DNA from 3 places in the Streptococcus intestinihominis genome. Region 3 is predicted to be linked to each of the others. Evidence: predicted binding sites of a transcription regulator. Region 3 holds the regulator's gene; each other region holds the start of a gene.
What was found. The regulator Rex, encoded in region 3, represses fermentation and respiration genes when NADH is low (regulators of the CRP and FNR family bind a similar motif). The targets are predictions, from matches to a motif close to TTGTGAANTANTTCACAA.
Positions count from the first base shown of each region.

Region 1: ACLOR3_RS08460 (class II fructose-bisphosphate aldolase) is a predicted target of Rex. The motif match lies at 4,968-4,985, and genes of this name have one in related genera.
Region 2: ACLOR3_RS00755 (2,3-butanediol dehydrogenase) is a predicted target of Rex. The motif match lies at 3,984-4,001, and genes of this name have one in related genera.

Region 1 covers NZ_JBKQBL010000005.1:50,102-57,155, forward strand. The annotation lists gene lacD (tagatose-bisphosphate aldolase) at 31-1,011, opposite strand; gene ACLOR3_RS08440 (tagatose-6-phosphate kinase) at 1,013-1,942, opposite strand; gene lacB (galactose-6-phosphate isomerase subunit LacB) at 1,954-2,469, opposite strand; gene lacA (galactose-6-phosphate isomerase subunit LacA) at 2,483-2,908, opposite strand; gene ACLOR3_RS08455 (DeoR/GlpR family DNA-binding transcription regulator) at 3,132-3,887, opposite strand; gene ACLOR3_RS08460 (class II fructose-bisphosphate aldolase) at 4,042-4,923, opposite strand; gene ACLOR3_RS08465 (hypothetical protein) at 5,117-5,569, opposite strand; tRNA gene ACLOR3_RS08470 (tRNA-Leu) at 5,652-5,737, opposite strand; gene ACLOR3_RS08475 (B3/B4 domain-containing protein) at 5,901-6,596, opposite strand; gene rpoE (DNA-directed RNA polymerase subunit delta) at 6,706-7,054, opposite strand, start outside.
Region 2 covers NZ_JBKQBL010000001.1:133,491-140,544, forward strand. The annotation lists partial or broken gene ACLOR3_RS00750 (pullulanase) at 1-2,729, opposite strand, end outside; gene ACLOR3_RS00755 (2,3-butanediol dehydrogenase) at 2,885-3,925, opposite strand; gene ACLOR3_RS00760 (hypothetical protein) at 4,034-4,414, opposite strand; gene ACLOR3_RS00765 (TetR/AcrR family transcriptional regulator) at 4,411-5,052, opposite strand; gene gatB (Asp-tRNA(Asn)/Glu-tRNA(Gln) amidotransferase subunit GatB) at 5,391-6,836, opposite strand; gene gatA (Asp-tRNA(Asn)/Glu-tRNA(Gln) amidotransferase subunit GatA) at 6,836-7,054, opposite strand, start outside.
Region 3 covers NZ_JBKQBL010000002.1:196,500-203,553, reverse strand. The annotation lists partial or broken gene ACLOR3_RS04325 (DNA gyrase C-terminal beta-propeller domain-containing protein) at 1-126, shown strand, start outside; gene ACLOR3_RS04320 (class A sortase) at 135-881, shown strand; gene ACLOR3_RS04315 (porphobilinogen deaminase) at 1,359-1,637, shown strand; gene radC (RadC family protein) at 1,698-2,381, shown strand; gene ACLOR3_RS04305 (redox-sensing transcriptional repressor Rex) at 2,570-3,214, opposite strand; gene ACLOR3_RS04300 (DUF4649 family protein) at 3,307-3,543, opposite strand; gene ACLOR3_RS04295 (DUF1831 domain-containing protein) at 3,543-3,890, opposite strand; gene ACLOR3_RS04290 (cysteine desulfurase family protein) at 3,880-5,007, opposite strand; gene ACLOR3_RS04285 (ribose-phosphate diphosphokinase) at 5,017-5,973, opposite strand; gene ACLOR3_RS04280 (CYTH domain-containing protein) at 6,036-6,602, opposite strand; gene yjbM (GTP diphosphokinase) at 6,698-7,054, shown strand, end outside.

The DNA.
Region 1 (7,054 bases), on a different contig from region 3:
CGCCCGTCGTTAAAGGAATGGTCTACACTGTTAAATACGCTCTTTCCAAGAAGTTGCGACTTGGTCTAAGACTTGGTTGAGCTCTTCAATGTTGCGACGACCTTCTGTACGGAGCCATTCACGAGCTGCCTCTTCCCCATTCTTGATGTAGGCTTCTACAGATCCAGCCCAAGTTGCACGACCACAAAGGACCCCGTTGAAGTTCGCTCCTGCTTCATGGGCAAAAACAAGGGTTTCTTGGAAGAGTTTTGCAGAGACACCGGCACTCAAGTAGATGTATGGAAGGTTGGTTGCTGCTTCTTGTTCTTTAAAGAAGGCGGCAGCTTCTTCACGGCTATGAACAATTTCTCCATCGCCAAAACCTTCAACGTATTTGACGTTAACTGGCACTTCTACTTTCAAAACATCGATGTTGAAGCGTGGGTCTGAGAAGACTTTCATAGCTTCGATAACCTTGCGAGGTTTTACTTTCGCATATTCTACAGAACCGGCATCCGCAATAGTTTCATCATAGGCCAAGATTTCAAGGAAGAATGGAATTTCTTCTGCTGCACATTCTGAACCGATGCGTTCAATGTAGGCTTGTTTTTCTTGGTTAAGTTCATCTGCACTATCCACATCATAATAGAGCAAGAATTTCACTGCATCTGCACCCTGTTCTTTGATGCGTTTAGCTGACCAAAGGGTGAGGCAGTCTGGCAGACGTTTAGTGCTAGAAGTGTCGTAGCCGGTTTTTTCATAAGCCAACAAGAGACCTGCTTCTGCATCCAAGACCTTGGTTGCTGGAAGTCCATACTCAGGGTCCAAGAGCATAGAAGATGCGAATGGCGTCAATTCTTCAGCCACCAAGACCTTCAATTCTTCCATTTGAGCCACTGTTGGTTCTGTGTCTTGGTACTGAGCCATGAGGCGTTTCAAGGCACCACGTTGGTCAAAGGCTAAGGCTGAGATCACACCCTCTTTGGTGCTCAATTTTTCTAAATAGTTGCGTTTTTGTTCTGTTAATACCATCTTATACCTCTTTTACATTTATCTGTTGATACAAATCATCATAGCGATGAATATTGATATGGCCTGTCGTTGCTTCTTGAGCATTCAACATGCCAAGGACATTGGCTTTGGTTAAAAGTGCTTGGTCGTCTTCCTGATGATAGAGAGCTGAGGCAATCCCAGCAACTGTCGAATCACCAGATCCCACTGGATTAACCACTTCAATTTTTGGAATATCCACTTTATAGAAGACATCACCATGTTTGGCAAAGGCACCGTCAGCTCCTAGGGAGACGATGACCCATTCGATTCCTTTAAATAAGTCAGATTGAAGGACCTCTTTTAATTGATCTAAATCCGTAGTCACTTCGTAGCCTAAGAGTTGAGACAACTCTTCATTATTGGGTTTAATCACTGTTGGTTGAACGGGAGCTACTAGTGCTTTTTCTAGGGAAGCGCCTGAGCAGTCCAGAACGACTGGTTTTCCTGCCTTCTTAGCGCGCTCGACCAATTGAGAATAATAATCAAGTGGCAAGCTAGCTGGTAAACTACCTGAGATAGCAACGACTGCTACATCTGGAAGCAAGGTTTCATAGTGATCAAGAAAGGCTTGCCCTTCTTCTTCAGAAACAGACGGACCTTTTTCCAGGATTTCAGTTTGTTGTCCTTCGTGAAGGATCGCAATACAATTCCGGGTCTCCCCTTGAATTTCAAAGAATTCTTTGCCGATTTCCTGATCCAGGTGGTCCAAGATAAATTGGCCTGTTGAACCACCAATCAGACCAGTTGCCGAGACAGGATCTCCAATCTCTGCAAGGACCCGTGTGACATTGAGACCCTTCCCTCCTGCGGTTTTGCTTACCTTGTCAACTCGATTGACCGTATCCAAGTGTAAGGTTTCTAACGGATAGGAAATGTCGATTGAAGGGTTCATGGTTACCGTTAAAATCATAGACTCACCTCTTAGTCGTGGTATTCACCACGATCCCATTTTTCAAGGAATTCTGTAAAGAAGTCTGCATCCTCTTGGTGATCATTATGGGTTTCCAAATGTTGAATCTTGGCAATCAATTTCTTGTTTTCTTCACTTGGTTTGTATTCCGCATGGATGAAGGCTTCAATGATATCACACATGAGCAACTCACCAGTTACTTTCCCACCAAAACCAATCACATTGGCATTCAACTCTTCTTTCGCATAAAGAGCCGTTGTCATATCGCGAACCAAGGCTGAACGAATTCCAGGAACCTTGTTAACAGCATTGTTAATTCCAACACCAGTACCACAGATACATACTCCAAGATCAGCTTGACCACTAGCGACTGCTTCTCCGACTTTTTTCCCAAAAATTGGGTAATGGGTACGCGCGTGGTCATAGGTTCCGAAGTCAAGGACTTCATAACCTTTTGATTTCAAAAATTCAGAAACAGCCATTTTTTCAGTTGTAACAATATGGTCACATCCAATTGCAATTTTCATTTTTCGCTCCTCCTTAGCACATCTTGTTGAGCATATCGACACGGATTTGGTGGCGACCACCGTCATACTTACCATTCACAAAACCTTTGGCAATATTCTTCGCCAATTGGTCACCTACGATTTGAGCACCCATAGTGATCATACGAGAATTGTTGTGGCCACGGGTCATGTAGGCAGAGCGTTCATCTGAAACTTCTGCGGCAACCATTCCTTTAATTTTAGTTGCGACCATAAATGGACCAGCTCCGTAAGCGTCAATAACAATACCCAGATTATCTTCTGCTTGTTTCACTTCTTTTGCAACAGCTAAGGTCACATCGACAAAGTCTTGCCCTTCTTCTGTCACGTCCACGACTTGGAAACCTTCTGCTTCCAAATATTCTTTGACTACTTCTTTTAAGCGGATACCTGCTGCATCCGCACCAACTACAATTGCCATATGCTTCTCCTTTTTGCATTTCCGTCAACAAAGAAAGTTCTCCTCTTTCTTCATTCGACTTCGTTTTGTTATTCACAAACACAGTATAGCGCTAATTTTGTTTGTTGTCAACTGTTTTTTGTTTGCTTTTTTCATTTTTCTTTATTTTTTATTATTTTTTAGCCCTAAATTGTTTGTAATAAACAAAAAAGAGAGAATCATTCTCTCTTTTTCAGTTTATTATTTATACAATCACACGTGTATATTCCTCTAATTCTTCATGTGCTTTCTCAGATGCATCGTCCGTTATCACCGCAGTTACTTTTTTCAAGGAACAGATAGAGGTAAAGTCTTCCTTGCCAATCTTGGAGGAGTCAATCAGTAGGTAAGCTTCAGAAGAACGTTCTAAGGCTAACTTTTGCGTATAGGCTTCTTCAAAAGAAGAGGTCAGAACGCGTCCATCCACAATACCATTCCCACTAAAAAACATCTTGTGGAAGTACATTCTTTCCATGAGAGTGTTCGTTATCTCGCCGACAAAAGCTTGACTGGTTTCTCGAAGCTCCCCTCCTAAGAGGATTACCTTAAAGGTATCACTTTTCTTCTTTAACAACTCTTGGAAAATCGGTAGACAATTTGTCACCACGCGCAGTTCCTTATTATTAATGGCTTCGGAAAGAACCTCAACAGAGGTCCCCGGCCCAAGGAAAATACTCTCGCCTTCTTTTATCAGCTCGCTAGCTTTCTTTGCTACTTCACGCTTAGCCAGAATATTCTTTAGCAACTTCTCTTCATGGGGCAGTTCCCGTGAAGGGAGGAATTGGTTACTTTTGGCTCCATTTCGAACCCGAATAAGGAGACCTTGCTTTTCCAATTCAATCAAATCCCGACGGACCGTCATATCCGACACCTGCATACTTTCCATGATGTCTTGAACATAAACGGTTCCAGCCTTATTGACCAGATTGATAATCTCATTCAGTCTTTCCTGTTTTTTCATTTCCTACCTACTTGCTTCGTTTTTGTTTATTATAACCTTAAATTGTCAGAATCGCAATCATTATTTGTTTGAAACAAACATTTTTTAGAAAAAGAGAAATCAAAAAGGCTTATCCTTACGGATAAACCTCTGGTTAATAACGTTTCAAGCAAGATTAAGCTTTGTTTTCGCTACCAAATACGTCGATACGTTCTTCAACTGAAGCTGTGATTGCTTCGAATCCTGGTTTCAAGAATTTACGTGGGTCGAAGAGTTTCTTCTTGTCGTATTCTGCTTCGTTTGCATCGTATTCACGTACGAATTGACGAGTTGCGTTAGCGAATGCGATTTGGCACTCAGTGTTAACGTTAACTTTCGCAACACCAAGTTTGATAGCTGCTTGGATTTGCTCATCAGGGATACCTGAACCACCGTGCAATACGATTGGGAATCCTGGAAGAGCTTCTGTCAATTTCTTCAAGTGGTCAAGGTCAAGACCTTCCCAGTTTGCTGGGTATGGACCGTGGATGTTACCAATACCTGCTGCCAAGAAGTCGATTCCTGTAGCAACCATTGCTTTAGCATCTTCGATTGGTGCCAATTCACCTTTACCAACGATACCGTCTTCTTCACCACCGATTGTACCAACTTCAGCTTCAACTGAGATACCTTTAGCGTGAGCTTTTTCTACAACTTCTTTCGCCAATTTAAGGTTTTCTTCAACTGGAAGGTGTGATCCGTCGAACATGATTGAAGTGTAACCAACTTCGATACACTCAAGAGCATCTTCGTAATGACCATGGTCAAGGTGGATTGCAACTGGTACAGTGATACCCATTGCTTCAACAAGGTTAGCGATCATGTTGCGAGCTACTTTGTAACCACCCATGTATTTAGCAGCACCCATAGAAGTTTGAATCAAAACTGGAGCTTTTTTAGCTTCTGCTGCACGCAAGATAGCTTGAGTCCACTCAAGGTTGTTTGTGTTAAATCCACCAACTGCGTAACCATTGTCACGAGCTGCTTGGACAAATTTTTCTGCTGAAACGATTGCCATTAGTTGTAGGCCTCCTCTTATTTTTTGTGGTTAAACCACTTACATTGTTTATTTTATCACTTTTTCATTGAAAATGCTAGCTTTTCTTGTAGCTTTAAGCGCTTTCTTATGATAAATGAGGAGGAATGCTTACTTTCCCAAGACTTCTACAGCCCATAGAAACGCAAAAGAAGGGAGCCCAAGCTCCCTCTTTTTAATCCTCTGCTTTAAAATTTTTTAATGAAACTAAAAATGCAATCCCGGAAATCACTAGGAATCCTCCTGCGACCCATTGAGAATAGAAAAAATAAGTAAATTCATGAACTTTCCCAAAGATGTTTCCAAATAGCCACATCAAGGGACTTTCAAGATACGGAAAGCTCCAAGACAAAATAAGGAGATTCGCAAGTAAAAGAATGAGACCCGCTACCAGAAAAAGATTGGAAATCCACTTACGAATCCTCTTTTCATCTTTTAGGAGCCACCTAGAAGCGATGGCTAGAATACAGACAAAGAAGTTCCAGCTAATTAAAGCCATCAAGGCACTTCCGAAATCTTCATGTGCAGCGAGCCCCATGGCCAAAATCATGACTGGAGCAAAAAAATTAATGGCACTTCCTACGAGCGCTAGGACCCCATTGATCAAAACCAGATAGTTCTTCTTCATATTCACACCTCATCTCACACCTATTCTATCATAAAGTTTTGAAAAACAAAAAAAGACAGCCGAAGCTGTCTTGATTATCCGATGCGGAGAGAGGGACTTGAACCCTCACGACCTAAAGCGGTCACAGGATCCTTAGTCCTGCGCGTCTGCCAATTCCGCCATCCCCGCGATTGAGTACCTTACTAGTATATCAATCTTCTACATTCTTGTCAAGATTTTTTTCAAACTTTTTTCAAAGGTTGCAGATTTTCACAAGTCAAGAAGAGCGTCGGCTACTTCACATCTCTCTTATGTTCAGATGAGGACTCATCCCTAATATAGGAGTTCTTCTTTAAGGGATTGGAATTGTCTCACTGGGGGTAACCAGATATTTTTCAAATTCTAAATCGGGCATGCAAGAGGCCAAATCTTCCCTGATTCGATCTAGTGCTTCCAATCGCATCTCTACAGAGGTCGCTCGATTCCCCTGGATGATAAAGAGGGCATTGCGGGTAGTCTCCTCCATCTTATAGCCCTCACCATCTCTCACATCTAGCCAGGCCATAATACCCTCTTGATCTCGGTAGACCGGATCGGTTTCACTAACATGCTTTTCTGTTGATAAGATGGGCAAAAAGGTATCCTCTCTTTGACTAATCGTAAACTCAATGGGTCCCTGGATTTTATCCAGATCATGCCCTCCAATGGCTAAAAAGGAACGAAGACATTCAACATTATAGATATCAATCACACTATTGATCGTCGGTAGGAAACCTCGACTTTGGATATTCTTAATCAAAGCGAGAATAGTTGGCGGGTTCTTTTTGACACTACGCCCCACTTCCTTCAACAAGTCCATATAGCCTTGTACAACTGCCTCCTCTTTCACCGAGCTGAGATCACAATTTAAGGCCCAGGCTTCCTTCTCCTTCTTTTTAGCTAGAAAAGTTGCAGATAAGGGAGCATGTGGATCCACCTGTTTGGCCACTCCGATTACAACTATCTCAATCCCTAAGTCCACCAAACTTTGATCAAGTATCCAGTCCAAATGCGCTTCCTCCTTCTGCACTACGTCAGGCTTACACCCTTATTATACTCCTCCTTGAACCATCATTCAAGCAAAGAAAAAACAAGGAACGAATTCCTTGTTTTTTGGATTATTCTTCGTCTTCGTAAGACTCTTCTTCGTCTTCTTCGTCACTTAACTCAACTTCTTCATCCAACTCGTCTGGTGAGATTTCATTGATTTCAGCGTCATAGGCTTCTACTTCATCCTTCTCATCTTCTGGGTTTTCATCATCGTAAGTAAGCGCTGGATCTGCTTCGTAGACATCTTCGTCTTCTGGATCATCCGCATTGTAATCGATCGCGTCTTCGTCTCCGTCCATAAAGGCGTTGACACGTTTTTTCTTACGTTTCTTAGGCTCTTCGTCTTCATCTGTTTCTTCAAGAGCGATGATTTCTTCATCTACCTCATCGATCGCATACCATGAGCGAAGTCCCCAT
Region 2 (7,054 bases), on a different contig from region 3:
AGACGCAAGCGACGATGAATCTCTGCATTATTGGCTGGGATACTAGGGTCCTTCTTGATAGACTGAGCGATAATATCAAAAAGGGTCAAGTTATCATGGGCCGCAATATATTGGATGACATCTCCTGGGCTATCTGCCTCAAAGTTGGTTGGTTGTGCGATGAGATTCTTAAAGATAGTCGCAATCTTTCGTTTTCCATTGGTGATAAAGGCTGGTTGTCCCTCATTTGGATAACCTGATTTTAGATTGTTTCGAACATCATCTGAGAATACAGCAACGGTGTCTGTTTTCTTCATCCAGGATTGGTCTGCTGGTTGTACAGGACTATTTTCATCACCTGCATAGGTCACCCAGCCTTCTCCCAACATGATGAGATTTGGATTCAGAGCCCGAGCCGCCTTGTAGGCTTCTTCGATAGAGGCCGCATCATGGTCACCCATCATGTCAAATCGGAAACCGTCCACCTTATAAGTATCTACTAAATACTTAATTGAATCGACCAAGACTCGTTTGGACATGTAGTGGGTTGTTCCCAAGCGTCCACCACCAAAGCTTGTCCGAGGCGTACCATCAGCATCCATGAAATGGTAGTAATTTGGCTCGATATCTTCAAAGATGTCCACATTAGCTGTATGGTTATAGACAACGTCAAGCACGACTCCCATTCCACGCTTGTGAATTTCATTGACCAAATTCTTGAATTCTTCAATTCGTTTTTGAGGATTGCTTGGATCGGTCGAGTACATTCCTGACAAGGCGAAGTAGTTCTGTGGATCATAGCCCCAGTTGTAGTTGCTATTGCTTGAGGCATACTCTAACAAGCGCTCACTGTTTTTCAATTCATTAACGTGGTAATAAGACAGAACTGGCAAGAGTTGAACGTGCGTTACACCAAGGTCTTTGAGGTAATCTAATTTTTCAACAAAAGAAGCAAAGGTCCCAAATTGGCTCTTAAGCTCTGATGCCAAAGCCGGATCAGAAGTGAAGTCCCGGACATGAGCTTCATAGATAATAGCATCTTCCCGCTTCTTAAAGTTTGGAATGGATGCATAGGTTAAGTCGCTCGGACCTAATTTACTTGGATCTACAAAGGCTGCTTTTGCTACCTTATGAACCGCATTTGTCTTGGACAATTCACTGTTCCAAGCTGCCAACGATTTGGCATACGGATCAAGAACGGTAAAGGTCTTCCCTTGGCGTTCAATTTCATACTGGTAGAAATAGCCCGTATAATCTTGGATAGCCAGTCCTGAATCAGCAGAAAGAGTCTGCTTCCAAGTTCCTCGCTCCCCTTTTTCTAGAGCCACACGGCCAACTAGTTTTTCAGAATCGTTCTTATCATAGATGACAACGGATACCTTGTCCGCACTTGGTGACCAGAGGGTGAGATCAACCTTCTTCCCTCCTTCATGAAGATGAGCTCCGAGCGTTCCATCGTAGCTATAGGCTTCATCCTTGAGGCGCCAGTTCATTTTGGTGGTGAAGCGATCATTGTCGTATTGAACCGTATAGGATTGATCAACCTGAGAGAAATCTCCTGTATAGGTTACTTTCTTTCCTGCTTCATCTAAAAGCAGGTCCTTAATGGTGACAGAATTTCCTTGAGCATCTGTGATCTTGGTCCGCTTGAGCAATTCTTCTTTCTGTGCTCCCGCCAAGGTCGAAAAGCTGGCTTCAATCTTTTCCTTACCGACATGCTGGGCACCTGTCATACGGATATCGTTGACATAGTATGGATTGGTGTAAACAGTCGGATCATCGTCCCGTAAGAAAATCTGGCTATGGTTCTTCAAGTCAGCAAATTTATAATCTTCTTGTCGAATTTTCACATCGTCTCCAGACTTGCTCTCGTCCAATAATAAGAAACCAAATTCTTTTGCAGCTTCCTTTAAGGGGATATCGATGTAACGACCGTATTTCCCTGTCGCTACAAAATCTGTCCCATCCGGCCAAGTAGCACTGCTCGGATTCTCTACATCTCCCCAATACCAGAGAGATTTTTTATCATAATTTCCATCTGTCCGATAGTAATTGACTCTGACCGTTCCCTCTGCTTGAGGCTGATAAGAATAGACTTTAAATTTGTCATCCAACCAAGCTTCATTCATTTTTGGAGAGAGCAATTCAATGGACTTGTCCCCTGTGATATTGTCCCCTTTAACATTGTTGATGAGGAAGCTAATCTTCTTAGCCTGATCATTTTTAAGCTTGACATCTAGATAATAGCCGTAGTCATCTGTCTTTGCGTCCTTAAAGGATTGGGCACCTGTTGGCCAGTTTTCAGACGGCTTTTCAACATCATCCCAGGTCCAGAGCCCCTGAGTTTCCTTGTTTTCTTCTGGTAGCTTTTTCACGTGAATCCGGATAGTCTGATCAGCTATCGGCTCCTCTGCCTTCACAGACTGAGGAGAAGCCACTCCTTCAGTGAGGGCGCTTACATTTTCAGGCGCAGTGACACTTTCTTCCGCCACTTTTGGGGTTTCACTTGTCTCAGTGTTCGTAGCTGGTTTCACATCCGATGAAGAAGTGCTTGCTTCATTTGACGGGGCTGTCACCACTTCTGAAGCTGCTGCGGGGGGATTGACCACCTCATCCGCACTGACCGGACCAGCAAAGGCTGTTAATAAAGCCAAGCTCGTCGCAATCGCCACCGAACCAACGCCATTTTTCAATCGACGAATCGCATAGACGACTTGTTTATCGCCTGACACAGAAGGTTTCTGTTTCATATCTGTCTCCTTAAAATGATTAGTGTTCAACCAGTATAGCATGTAAGAATTATTTATGCAAGCGTTTTCTCAATTTATACTATCTTTTTATATTGTCCTCCCCAGTAAAAAAAACCAGCCCAAATGGACTGGTTTTATTCATAAAATATACTAATTTATGGCTCAACCAAAATCTTGATTTGCGATTTATCTTGCGTTAATTCGATAAAGCCATCTTGAACAATATTTTCCAATTTGATTTTCTTGGTAACCAATTTTTCAGCAGAGAAATAGCCTTGTTCCATCAATTCCAATACTTTAGGGAAGATGTGGCGATAAGCGATAATCCCTTTAAGAGTCTTTTCTTGAATGGCGAATTCATTAGGATTGATGCTGGCTTCGCGTTCCCAAATAGAAACAACCATACACTCACCAGCCTTATGAACTGCTGCAAGAGCTTGTCCAAGAACAACAGGAACCCCTGTTACTTCATAAGACACATCCGCTCCACCATCCGTCAAGCGATGAATGGCTTCAACGATTGATTCACCTTCTTCTGGACGAACCACAATGGCACCTAGCTCTTCTGCTTTTGCTTGACGTTCAGGGGACAATTCAACCGCATAGATTTTTGATGCTCCTGCTGCACGAAGGGCTTCCACGATCAAAAGACCAATTGGGCCTAAACCAAAGATAACAGCTGTATCGCCTGTTTTCAAAGCAGATTGACGAACTGCATAAACGGCTACAGCAGCAGGCTCTGTAAGCGCGGCTTGCTCATAGCTCAAGCTATCTGGAATCACATGGACTAAATCTCCATCTAGGACACAGTATTTAGCAAACCCACCATCTGCCGCAAGACCGACGAAGTTCAAGTTTGGATCAAGGTTGTAGTCACCAATTAAGTTGTGTTCTGCCAAAATTGGTTCAATCGTCACACGATCCCCGACTTTAACACGAGTCACATCGCTTCCAACCTCAACAATTTCTCCAGCAAACTCGTGACCGAGGGTAACGGGTGCTTTTTGACCAGAATAAACATGCTCTTCTGTTGGAATGAAGATTGGTCCATCCAAGTATTCATGCAAGTCTGTCCCACAGATTCCTGTGAATTTGACCGCAACCTTTACTTGATGAGGTTGTACTTTAGGGACTTCTACTTCTTCGATACGAACGTCCTTCTTACCATGCCAGCGGGCAGCTTTCATTGTTTCCATATGATTCTCCTATTTTTCCATGAATTGTAATTCCCTTTCAGGAAACCCGACAACCATATTGTAAACCCTTTCACAAACTTAGTCAAGAAGAAACAGACGGTTAATATCTTAATTATCGGCCCGAGATGACTCTAGTTTCCAACCGACAATCCAGCCCAGAACAAGAAGATAATTTTCAAAAGCTCCAATAGCATTTACTGGCAAATGATAGTTGAGATAAGCAAATAAATGATTGGTCCCAATTCCGATGCCACCAACAATCAAGGCCAATAAAACCGTACGAAGATAAAACCAATCATATTTGAAATTAACAGCAATGAGAATCACAAGGACCGCCACATTCCAAATCCCAATCTCCCTCTGCCAACCGACAGAAATACCGTATCCCGAATGACTTCCCATATAGGATGGAAAGAATAACTGGAAGATAATCGCTCCAGACATGGCGATAATGACTAGGATAAATAAAACTCTTAAAATACGATTCATCTTTTATCTCCTTTATGAAGTAAATTTTTTATCTCTTTACACCTTTTTTCAGATAAAATGGGAACACCACTACAATTTAAATAGATTGCAATATAGTCTAATTTTTGAGAGAAGGAAATCATTTCTTCACCTGATATAGTTGGATCAAGCCACACATCAATTAATAGAGATAGTGTTGTAGCTGTCTCTAAAGGATATTTACAAGAAAATTCGCCCTTCTCATTTCCTTGATGAATGATTATTCCTACATATTTGGAAAGAATATTTACCGTATTTTTTAAAGAAAACAACAAACCGAACGGTATCTTTTGTGCCCAGTCTATACCAATAAGCTGTTTCATATTCTCATTGCCTATTAAATAACCAACTAATTGTAATAGACGATCTGTTGATGAAACTCCTTCGTTTTTTGACAATTCTTCTAGAAAAATTGATAGGTAGTTCGTTTCTTGCTCCATTAAGAGTTGTAGAATCTCTTCTTTACTTTTGAAGTGATGGTAAACAGCCCCTTTTGACAATCCTGTCGCCGCTACTAAATCAGCCATCGTTGTTTCTTTATAGCCTTTATTTGAAAACAAGGACAAGGCTGCTTGAATAATTTGATCTTTACTTCTTTTTGATTTTATTTCTTGTTTCAAGTAACTCCCCCTCCTCAAAAACAGACTGTCGGTCTGTTTTTTATTTTATTAAATTCAGAAGACTTTGTCAATTAAATTCCATTTTTTATCACCTCTGAAAAAGCAAAAACAGACACTAAAAGGTGCCTGTTAGAATGTAAACATATACTGAAACTTTCCGCTGAGAGAAAAGTGCTAGAAACACAATTGTTTCTAGCACTCGGAATTATTGAGACCCTAGGCTCAATAATTAGTCATGGAACTTCTTCGAAGTTCGCTGACGTCCGTACTCACCTAAGGAAAGTTTCTAAGATATCTTTGTCATGAATCTGACAGACACTAAAAGGTGCCTGTTCCTATTATTCACTATCTTTCAACTTCGCCAATTCTTGGGCAAGTAACTTGAGGGCTACTTGTGGGTTGGCTTGGCCTTTGGTTGCTTTCATGAGGAAGCCGGTGAAGGCCTTGTCCGCGTTCCGTTTACCTGACTTGAAGTCGGCTACGGCTGCTTCATTGTCTGCAAAGACTTGGTGGATGATCGGGATCAAGACTTCAGGATCTGAAATCTGTACCAAGCCGGCTTTTTCGACGTATTCACGCGCGCCACCACCGTTTTTCGCCAAATGAACGAAGACTTTCTTGGCAATCTTAGATGAAATGGTTCCATCTTCGATGATGGCAATCATTTCGACCAAGTTTTCTGGTGTCAATTGAATTTCTTCCAGCGTCTTGCCTTCTGCGTTCAAGAATTGTGCGACTTCACCTTGGAGCCAGTTAGACACTTGTTTGGCATCACCACCAAGGGCTACAGCTGCTTCAAAGAAGTCAGAAGTAACTTTGGTCGCTGTCAATTGGTTGGCATCATAGTCAGATAAACCAAGCTCTGCCACATAGCGAGCACGACGGTCTTTTGGAAACTCTGGCAACTCCGTACGCATTTCTTCGATCCACTCATCTGAGATTTCAAACAAGGGAAGGTCTGGTTCTGGGAAGTAACGGTAATCCGCAGCTCCTTCTTTGACCCGCATAAGAATGGTGCTCTTATTAGCTTCATCATAACGGCGTGTTTCTTGACGAATGACACCACCTGAACGCAAGATTTTCGCTTGACGCTCAACTTCGTATTCAAGACCTTTACGGACGTTGGAGAATGAGTTCAAGTTTTTCAACTCCGTCTTGGTACCAAATTCCTCTTGACCGTATGGGCGAAGGGAAATGTTAGCATCCACCCGCATAGACCCTTCTTCCATCTTGACGTCTGAAATGCCAGTGTACTGGATGACTTCTTTCAAAGCTGTCAAATAAGCGTAGGCTTCTTCTGGAGAACGCATATCTGCTTCAGATACGATTTCGATCAATGGGACCCCTTGACGGTTGAGGTCTACATAAGAGAAACCGTCTGTTCCGTGGGTGTTCTTACCGGCATCTTCTTCCAAGTGAGCCCGTTCAATCCCGATTTTCTTAGTTGAGCCGTCTTCCAATTGCACTTCAATCCAACCGTTATATCCGATTGGCTCGTCAAATTGCGAAATTTGGTAAGCCTTTGGATTATCAGGGTAAAAATAGTTCTTACGGTCAAAGTGCATGTGCTGGTGGATATCCATATTCAGCGCCAAAGCAGCCTTGATCCCAGCGTCCACAACACCCTTGTTCAAGACAGGAAGCACACCTGGGAAAGACCAGTCAATCACATTAGTGTTAGCATTTTGCTCGTTCCCAAAGTGAGCAGAGGTTGGTGAGAAAATTTTTGAGTTTGTATTCAATTCAACGTGGACTTCAAGTCCGATGACTGTTTCAAAGTTCATTAATTGTCACCTCCGAAAATAAGGGGTTGTTGCTTGTGGTAATCCGTCGTAGCTTCAAAAGCCGCTGCAGCTTGGTAGATGGTTTCTTCAGAATACTTGGGACCAATCAACTGCAAACCAACTGGAAGACCTTGCGCAAAACCTGCAGGAATCGAAATCCCTGGAAGACCTGCCAAGTTGACTGGAATGGTCAAGAGGTCAGCCAAGTACATGGCAAC
Region 3 (7,054 bases):
ACTGGACGTTCGACCATGGGTGTGAAAGTGATGCGTCTGGATCAAGATGCCCAAATCGTAACCTTTACAACGGTTCAAGCTGACGATAAAGATGAGTCAGACACTGAAACGGAAAGTGAAGGGTAGGATAAAAAATGGCTTCAAGAAGAAAAAAGAAGAAAACAAGCTTACGCAATCGCTTGATTAATATCTTTGCTACCTTACTAATCCTTTTGTCTATTGCCTTGATCTTTAATGCTCCGATTCGGAACATGATCATGGTGTGGCATACCAATCAGTATCAAGTCAACAAGGTATCGAAAAAGACAATCGATAAGAATAAAGATGCCAAGACTAGCTTTGATTTTAAAGAAGTCAAATCGCTTTCTACAGAATCTGTTATCAGTGCCCAGTGGCAGGCGCAGAAGTTGCCTGTTATTGGGGGGATAGCAATCCCTGAGTTGAAGATGAACCTTCCGATTTTTAAAGGCTTAGATAATGTGGGACTCTATTATGGGGCAGGTACCATGAAAGAGGACCAGGTTATGGGGGAAAGGAATTACTCCTTGGCTAGTCACCATGTCTTTGGTTTGACAGGGGCAAATGAAATGCTCTTTTCTCCATTAGAACATGCCAAAGCTGGAATGAAAATCTATATCACTGATAAGGAAAAGGTGTATACCTATGTCATCAATTCTGTTGAGACAGTGACACCAGATCGGGTCGATGTCATTGCAGATCGTGAAGGGGTAAATGAAATCACCTTGGTGACCTGTGAGGATGCCGCAGCAACTTATCGTACGATTGTAAAAGGTACTTTGGAAACTTCAGTAGATTACTCAAAAGCACCAAATGATATACTGGAAGCTTTCACAAAATCTTATAATCAAATGCAATTATAATCAACTTAAAAAGAGAGGTCCTTGACCTCTTTTTTTAATGTAGACAAATTGTTATGTTACATAAAACAGCTTGATGATTTTCAAAAAATGACTTTTATTTTTACTCATTTAAGAAGAAGCAAAACTTTCCGCTGTGAGAAAAGTGCCTGAAACACTGTTAATTCAGGCACTCGGAATTATTGAGAGTAAAACAGTTTGGGGAACTGTTTTAGCCTGAGCCAAGAAATTAAAGAGCGAAGAGACTCAATAATTAGTCACGGAACTTCTACGAAGTTCGCTGACGTCCGTACTCACATAAGGAAAGTTTTTTAAATTACTTTGTTTTCAATCTGAAAAGAGGTCCCTGCCCCCTTTTTTTCTGTTAATTTTCTGCCAACTTGTAAGAGGATAGTCATAAAATGTTACCTGACTGACATATTTTTGCATGCTTTCTATTTTATAATAGAAGAGTGATAGAAAGAAACTTGGAGGAACCAAATGTGCACAGAAGATATCTATACTTTGTTAAGAAACTTCTATGGCTTACTGGTCAATGATTTCCCCAAAACAGGTCTCATTACCAAGGGTATCTACGAAGTTGAACAGGTCTTCGAAACCATTGAAAACCTTCCTGATGATCAAGAACACTTAATTCGATACGAAATTCGTCAATTTCTTGCGTCTTTGGAACAAGTGCAAGAGTGCTATAAAATTAACTTCTCAAATGAAGAAACTCGAATTCTTGAAAACTTAAGAGAAGTAGTTTGTCCAATTTAATTTATACAGAATCGTCCTTTTTCCTCCTCAATTGCGAATTATTAATTGAGGAGGTTTTTTATGTATCATATTGTATTTCAAGAATCAGGTCTCTTACCTAGAGAACGTTTGCTAACAGAAGGACCTGATAAGCTCAGTCATCAAGAATTGCTGTCCATCTTATTACGGACGGGGAACAAAAATAAACCAGTCTACGAGATCGCTCAGGACCTGCTGGGCTCACTAAAGAGTTTAAAAGAACTGGCTAGTATGAGTTTTCAGGAGTTAAAGGAAGTTCCAGGAATTGGGAAAGTTAAGGCCATTGAGCTGTTAGCTGCTATTGAACTAGGGAAACGAATACAGACTTCTGAAGTGATTGAAACGGAACAAATCATGAGTAGTCAGAAGCTGGCAAAAATGATGCAACAAAAAATAGGCCATGAGAAACAGGAACATTTATTGGCCCTGTATCTGAATACCCAAAATCAAATTATCCATCAGCAAGTGATCTTTATCGGAACAGTCAATCGTAGCATTGCAGAACCGAGAGAAATTTTGCACTATGCCATCAAGCATATGGCGACATCCTTAATCTTGGTTCACAACCACCCGTCCGGGATCATTCATCCCAGCAAGAATGATGATGGCGTCACCCAACAAATGATTGAAGCCTGCAATTGTCTAGGAATTGTTTTTCTGGACCATCTGATTGTCTCAACTGATGATTACTATAGCTATCGGGAAGAAACAGATTTATTGGTATAGAAAAAGAGAGTGGGACAGAAATCGGTAATTCGTTAGAATTCGATTTCGTCATCCCACCTCCGCACAGTTGAGTAGGGCTGTAAAAGCTGATGAAATCAGCGTAGTAGAGCCCACTCAACCACTGCGTCTTGCTCGATCATCCAAAGACAATTGAGAGGCTAGGACTTTTGTCCCAGCCTCTTTGCTTATCATGAATTTTTACGCATAAAGTAGAGAAGGGTTTGCAGTTCACTGGTTAGGTCGACATATTGGACTACCACATCTTTTGGAACTGTTAAGTGTACGGGAGAAAAGCTAAGGATTCCCTTGATACCAGCTTCAACTAATAAATCTGCAACTTCTTGAGATTTTACACTTGGAACGGTTAAAATGGCTGTTTGAATCTCTTGTCCCTCAAGTTTTTCTTTTAGTGTGGAGATCCCGTAAATCGGTATACCATCTTTACTTTTAGTGCCGACTAACTCATGATCATCCGTATCAAATGCCATGACAATTTTCATTTTGTTTCGCTCATGGAAGCGATAGTGAAGAAGGGCACTCCCCATATTTCCAATCCCGACGATAGCAACATTGGTGATGGAGTTATCATTCAAGAGATCGGCAAAGAAGTTCATTAACTTTTTGACATCATAACCAAAACCACGTCGTCCAAGCTCTCCAAAGTAGGAGAAGTCTCGACGAACAGTTGCGGAATCAATCCCGATGGCTTCAGCAATCTGTTTTGAATTTGCTCGCTCGATTTTCTCTGCATTAAAGCGTTTAAAAATGCGGTAATACAAGGAGAGTCGTTTGGCAGTAGCACGAGGAATTGGATTAGTCTTATCTTGTTTCACAATATCACAACCTTTCAAATCTATTGTATAAAAAGTTTGTGAAAAAAGCAACTATCTTCTACTAAAAAAACACCAAAATGGTGTTTTCTTTGTTAATTGGAATTTCTTAAACTCTGATCGAACTGAATCAGATAGCGATAAAAGTCACCGATTTTTCCAGTGAAAGGTAAGGTATGCTCCTTGTAGGTAACAGAAACAACCTGATAGGAATCTGGAATGGTCACACAGCCTGAGAAGGCTAATAGACAGTGATCGATGTTATCGTAGCTAACCTGACGTTCTTTTTGGTATGCATCCAAATAGGTGAGGACTACAGGACCATTGGTCATTAGTTTTCAATCCTTTCAAAGATTTCACGTTCAACTAAACTGTCCATGAGGAAGTAGAATTTTTGTTGGATAATCTTGTTTTCTGGGTTTTTAAAAATATTTACCAAACGAAGGCCTGACTTGTCAGTAATGTTAATTTTAAATCCTGTTAAATCCTTATTGATGATAATTTTTAACTTAAAGCCATCTCCGCTATTTGGAATAGCTTCTAACAAACGATTTAATTCGTAGTTCCCGACCTTTGTTTGTGCAAAGGTATTGTCGCGTAGGGTATATTTTTTAATATTTGGATGGATTGCGTATGTGTAATCGCAGTTTGGTAATGAGACAGATGTTTCAAATGCCATGTAATTCTCCTAAAATTTTGTGTATAGTTGTTATAAAAGTATCGACCTCAGCAGTCGTATTGAATTCGGATAAACTAATGCGAATAGATTCCTTCAAGCGGGGTGAATCTTCGCCGTAATAAGCTGCAAGGACATGACTTGGCTGAACAGTCCCCGCAGTACAAGCAGAGCCAGTTGAGACTGAAATTCCCGCCATATCTAAACGTAGCAGTAGGATATCATTGCTGATACCAGGAAAGCCAATGTTCAAGACATGAGGAAGTTTGGAGTCTGTGCTATTCAGATAGAAATCTAAATCTTCTAGGCCAGTTAGGATACGATCAGATAAGCGCTGAATATACTGATAATTTGCGTCTAACTGATCAGTTGCTTCTTTGAGGGCTTGAGCCATTCCTGCAATTGAAATCAAGTTCTCTGTACTAGCTCGACGCTTGTCTTCTTGGTCACCTCCGTGTAAGAGATTGAAGAAGTCAGGCTTTTTAGCATAGAGAAAACCAACTCCCTTAGGTCCGTGAAATTTATGGGCCGATGCGGTTAGAAAATCAACTCCTAGCTCTTCAGGGGCTACAGCAAGTTTACCAACGGCTTGAACTGCATCGACATGAAAAGCAGCAGGATGGTCTTTTAAAAGGTCTGAAATGTCCTTGATAGGCAAGAGATCACCCGTTTCGTTGTTGGCATACATGGTAGATACTAAAATTGTATCGGGACGAAGTGCAGCTCGAATATCTTCAGGTCGAATCTTTTGATCGACCGGTTGAATGATGGTTACTTCAAATCCATATTCTTGGACCAAGTACTCAATTGGTTCCAGAACGGCATGGTGCTCAATAGCCGTGGTAATAATATGCTTCCCTTGCTGTCTATGTTTGAGACAGTAGCCCTTTATAACTGTGTTATTGCTTTCGGTCCCGCCAGAAGTGAAGATAATCTGTTGACTAGAGGTCTTTAAACAAGTTGCAACGCCTTCCCTAGCATCTCTAAGAATCTTTTTCGCTTGACGACCATGGGAGTGGAGGCTAGAGGGATTTCCGAAACTAGTTTCCATCGTTTCTGTCATCACCTTGATTACTCCTGGGCTTAGGGGAGTGGTTGCCGCATTGTCAAAATAAATCACGCCATCACCTTATTTCTTGTGGTATGCAAAGAGTGGACTAACTGGTTTTCGCTCTTGGATACGAACAAGAGCATCTCCAATCAATTCACTTGCAGTAATGTATTTTACATTTTTTGGTTTTTGTTCTTTGGTTGCTACAGAGTCTGTAACCAAAATCTCTTTAATCGGTGCTTGATCCAGTAGGTCTGCGGCTCCCTTAACGAAAAGTCCGTGACTAGAAACGGCATAAATCTCAGTGGCGCCGTCGCGTTGAACAATTTTTGCAGCCTCAGAGAAGGTTTTTCCTGTATTTAGAATATCATCGATCAGGATTGCTTTTTTACCTTTAACATCCCCGATGATGTAGCCCTCGTCACGGCTAGAATCGTCTTGGGCGTAGTCGATGATAGCAATTGGGGCATCTAGATATTCTGCAAGATTGCGTGCGCGTTTCACTCCAGAATTTTTAGGGCTGACAACCACTACATCTGAACCGGTTAAACCTTGTTTGATATAGTGATCAGCAAATAGAGGAATCGTGAACAAGTTGTCTACTGGGATATCGAAGAAGCCTTGTACTTGAACCGCATGAAGATCGAGGGTTACAACACGGTCTACCCCTGCCTTGACAAGCATGTTGGCAACTAATTTTGCTGTAATTGGTTCGCGAGGAGCAGCAGTGCGGTCTTGACGAGCATACCCAAAGTATGGAAGGACCACGTTTACGGTATGGGCACTTGCTCGTTGGCAAGCATCTACCATGATTAACAATTCCATTAAGTGATTGTTCACTGGGAAGCTAGTAGATTGGATGATGTAAATATCATATCCACGCACACTTTCTTCGATATTAATTTGGATTTCACCATCTGAGAATTGACGTGAAGAAAGCTTTCCGAGTGGGATGCCAGCAACTTCCGAAATTTTTTGTGCAATTTCTTGGTTGGAGTTGAGTGCGAAGAGCTTCATATTGTTTTTTTCTGACATGTGTTTGATCCTCATTTAGATATTTTTGTCTAGTCTTATTTTAGCAAAAAAATTCAGTAATTTCAGCTTTTTAGCAAACTTTGAGCCAATCTTGCTACTTTACTTTTTGCTGGCTTGTATTCAATTTGTTTTTCCTTGAGAAATTCGTGAAAATAAGTTTCATCTGAGGCGTCATCTACCTCCATCTCCAACTCATAGTCCTCGATAGAGTTATAGCGACTACGGTCAAAAGCTAATAATCCTTTAGGGATTCTTTTCTCCCGTCTCTCTGTTTCTAGACTTCCCCAGACATCTAAGGAAGTTAGAGGAATGTCTAAAGCAGTGAGAAAGCTGGCAATCTCACCTTGAGGGAGTTTCTTCTTGGAGAGAAAGGCTTCTACTTGTTCAAAAGTAAGGGCTTGATTGTATTCAAAATGTCCCGCATCTTGCGGTACTTTAAGGGTTAGCTCAGCCCGATCAGCTAAGGTACGAATTCGCAAGGCCATCCGATGATTCCGGATAGCTTGGTCGGGCGTGTCAATATAGTGATTGGTTTGTCGGATAGGAGGTTGGTCCTTGAAAAAGTCTTCTAGAGAATGGTACTCTTCTTTGGTTAGTAAGGTTTTAAATTCAATTTCTAAATGATTCATAGCTACGTCCTTTTCTTTCGTTTGCAAGCTCTTTATGATATAATAATAGATGTGTTTATTTTATACAAAAAACTTTGAGATGACAAGGTGATTCAATGGCGATTGATTGGGAAAATTTTTTAGATCCCTATATCCAAGCAGTTGGGGAGTTGAAGATTAAACTTCGTGGGATAAGAAAGCAGTATCGCAAACAACAAAAGCATTCCCCAATCGAGTTTGTGACCGGTCGTGTGAAGCCGATTGAGAGTATTTTCGAAAAGATGGAACGCAGAAGTATATCTGAAGAGAACCTGGCTCAAGATATGCAAGATATTGCTGGTCTGAGGATCATGGTTCAATTTGTAGATGACGTAGACGAAGTCCTAGAAGTCTTGCGGAAGCGTCAGGATATGCGCGTGGTTCAAGAAAGAGACTATATTCGTCACAAGAAATCAAGTGGGTATCGAAGCTAT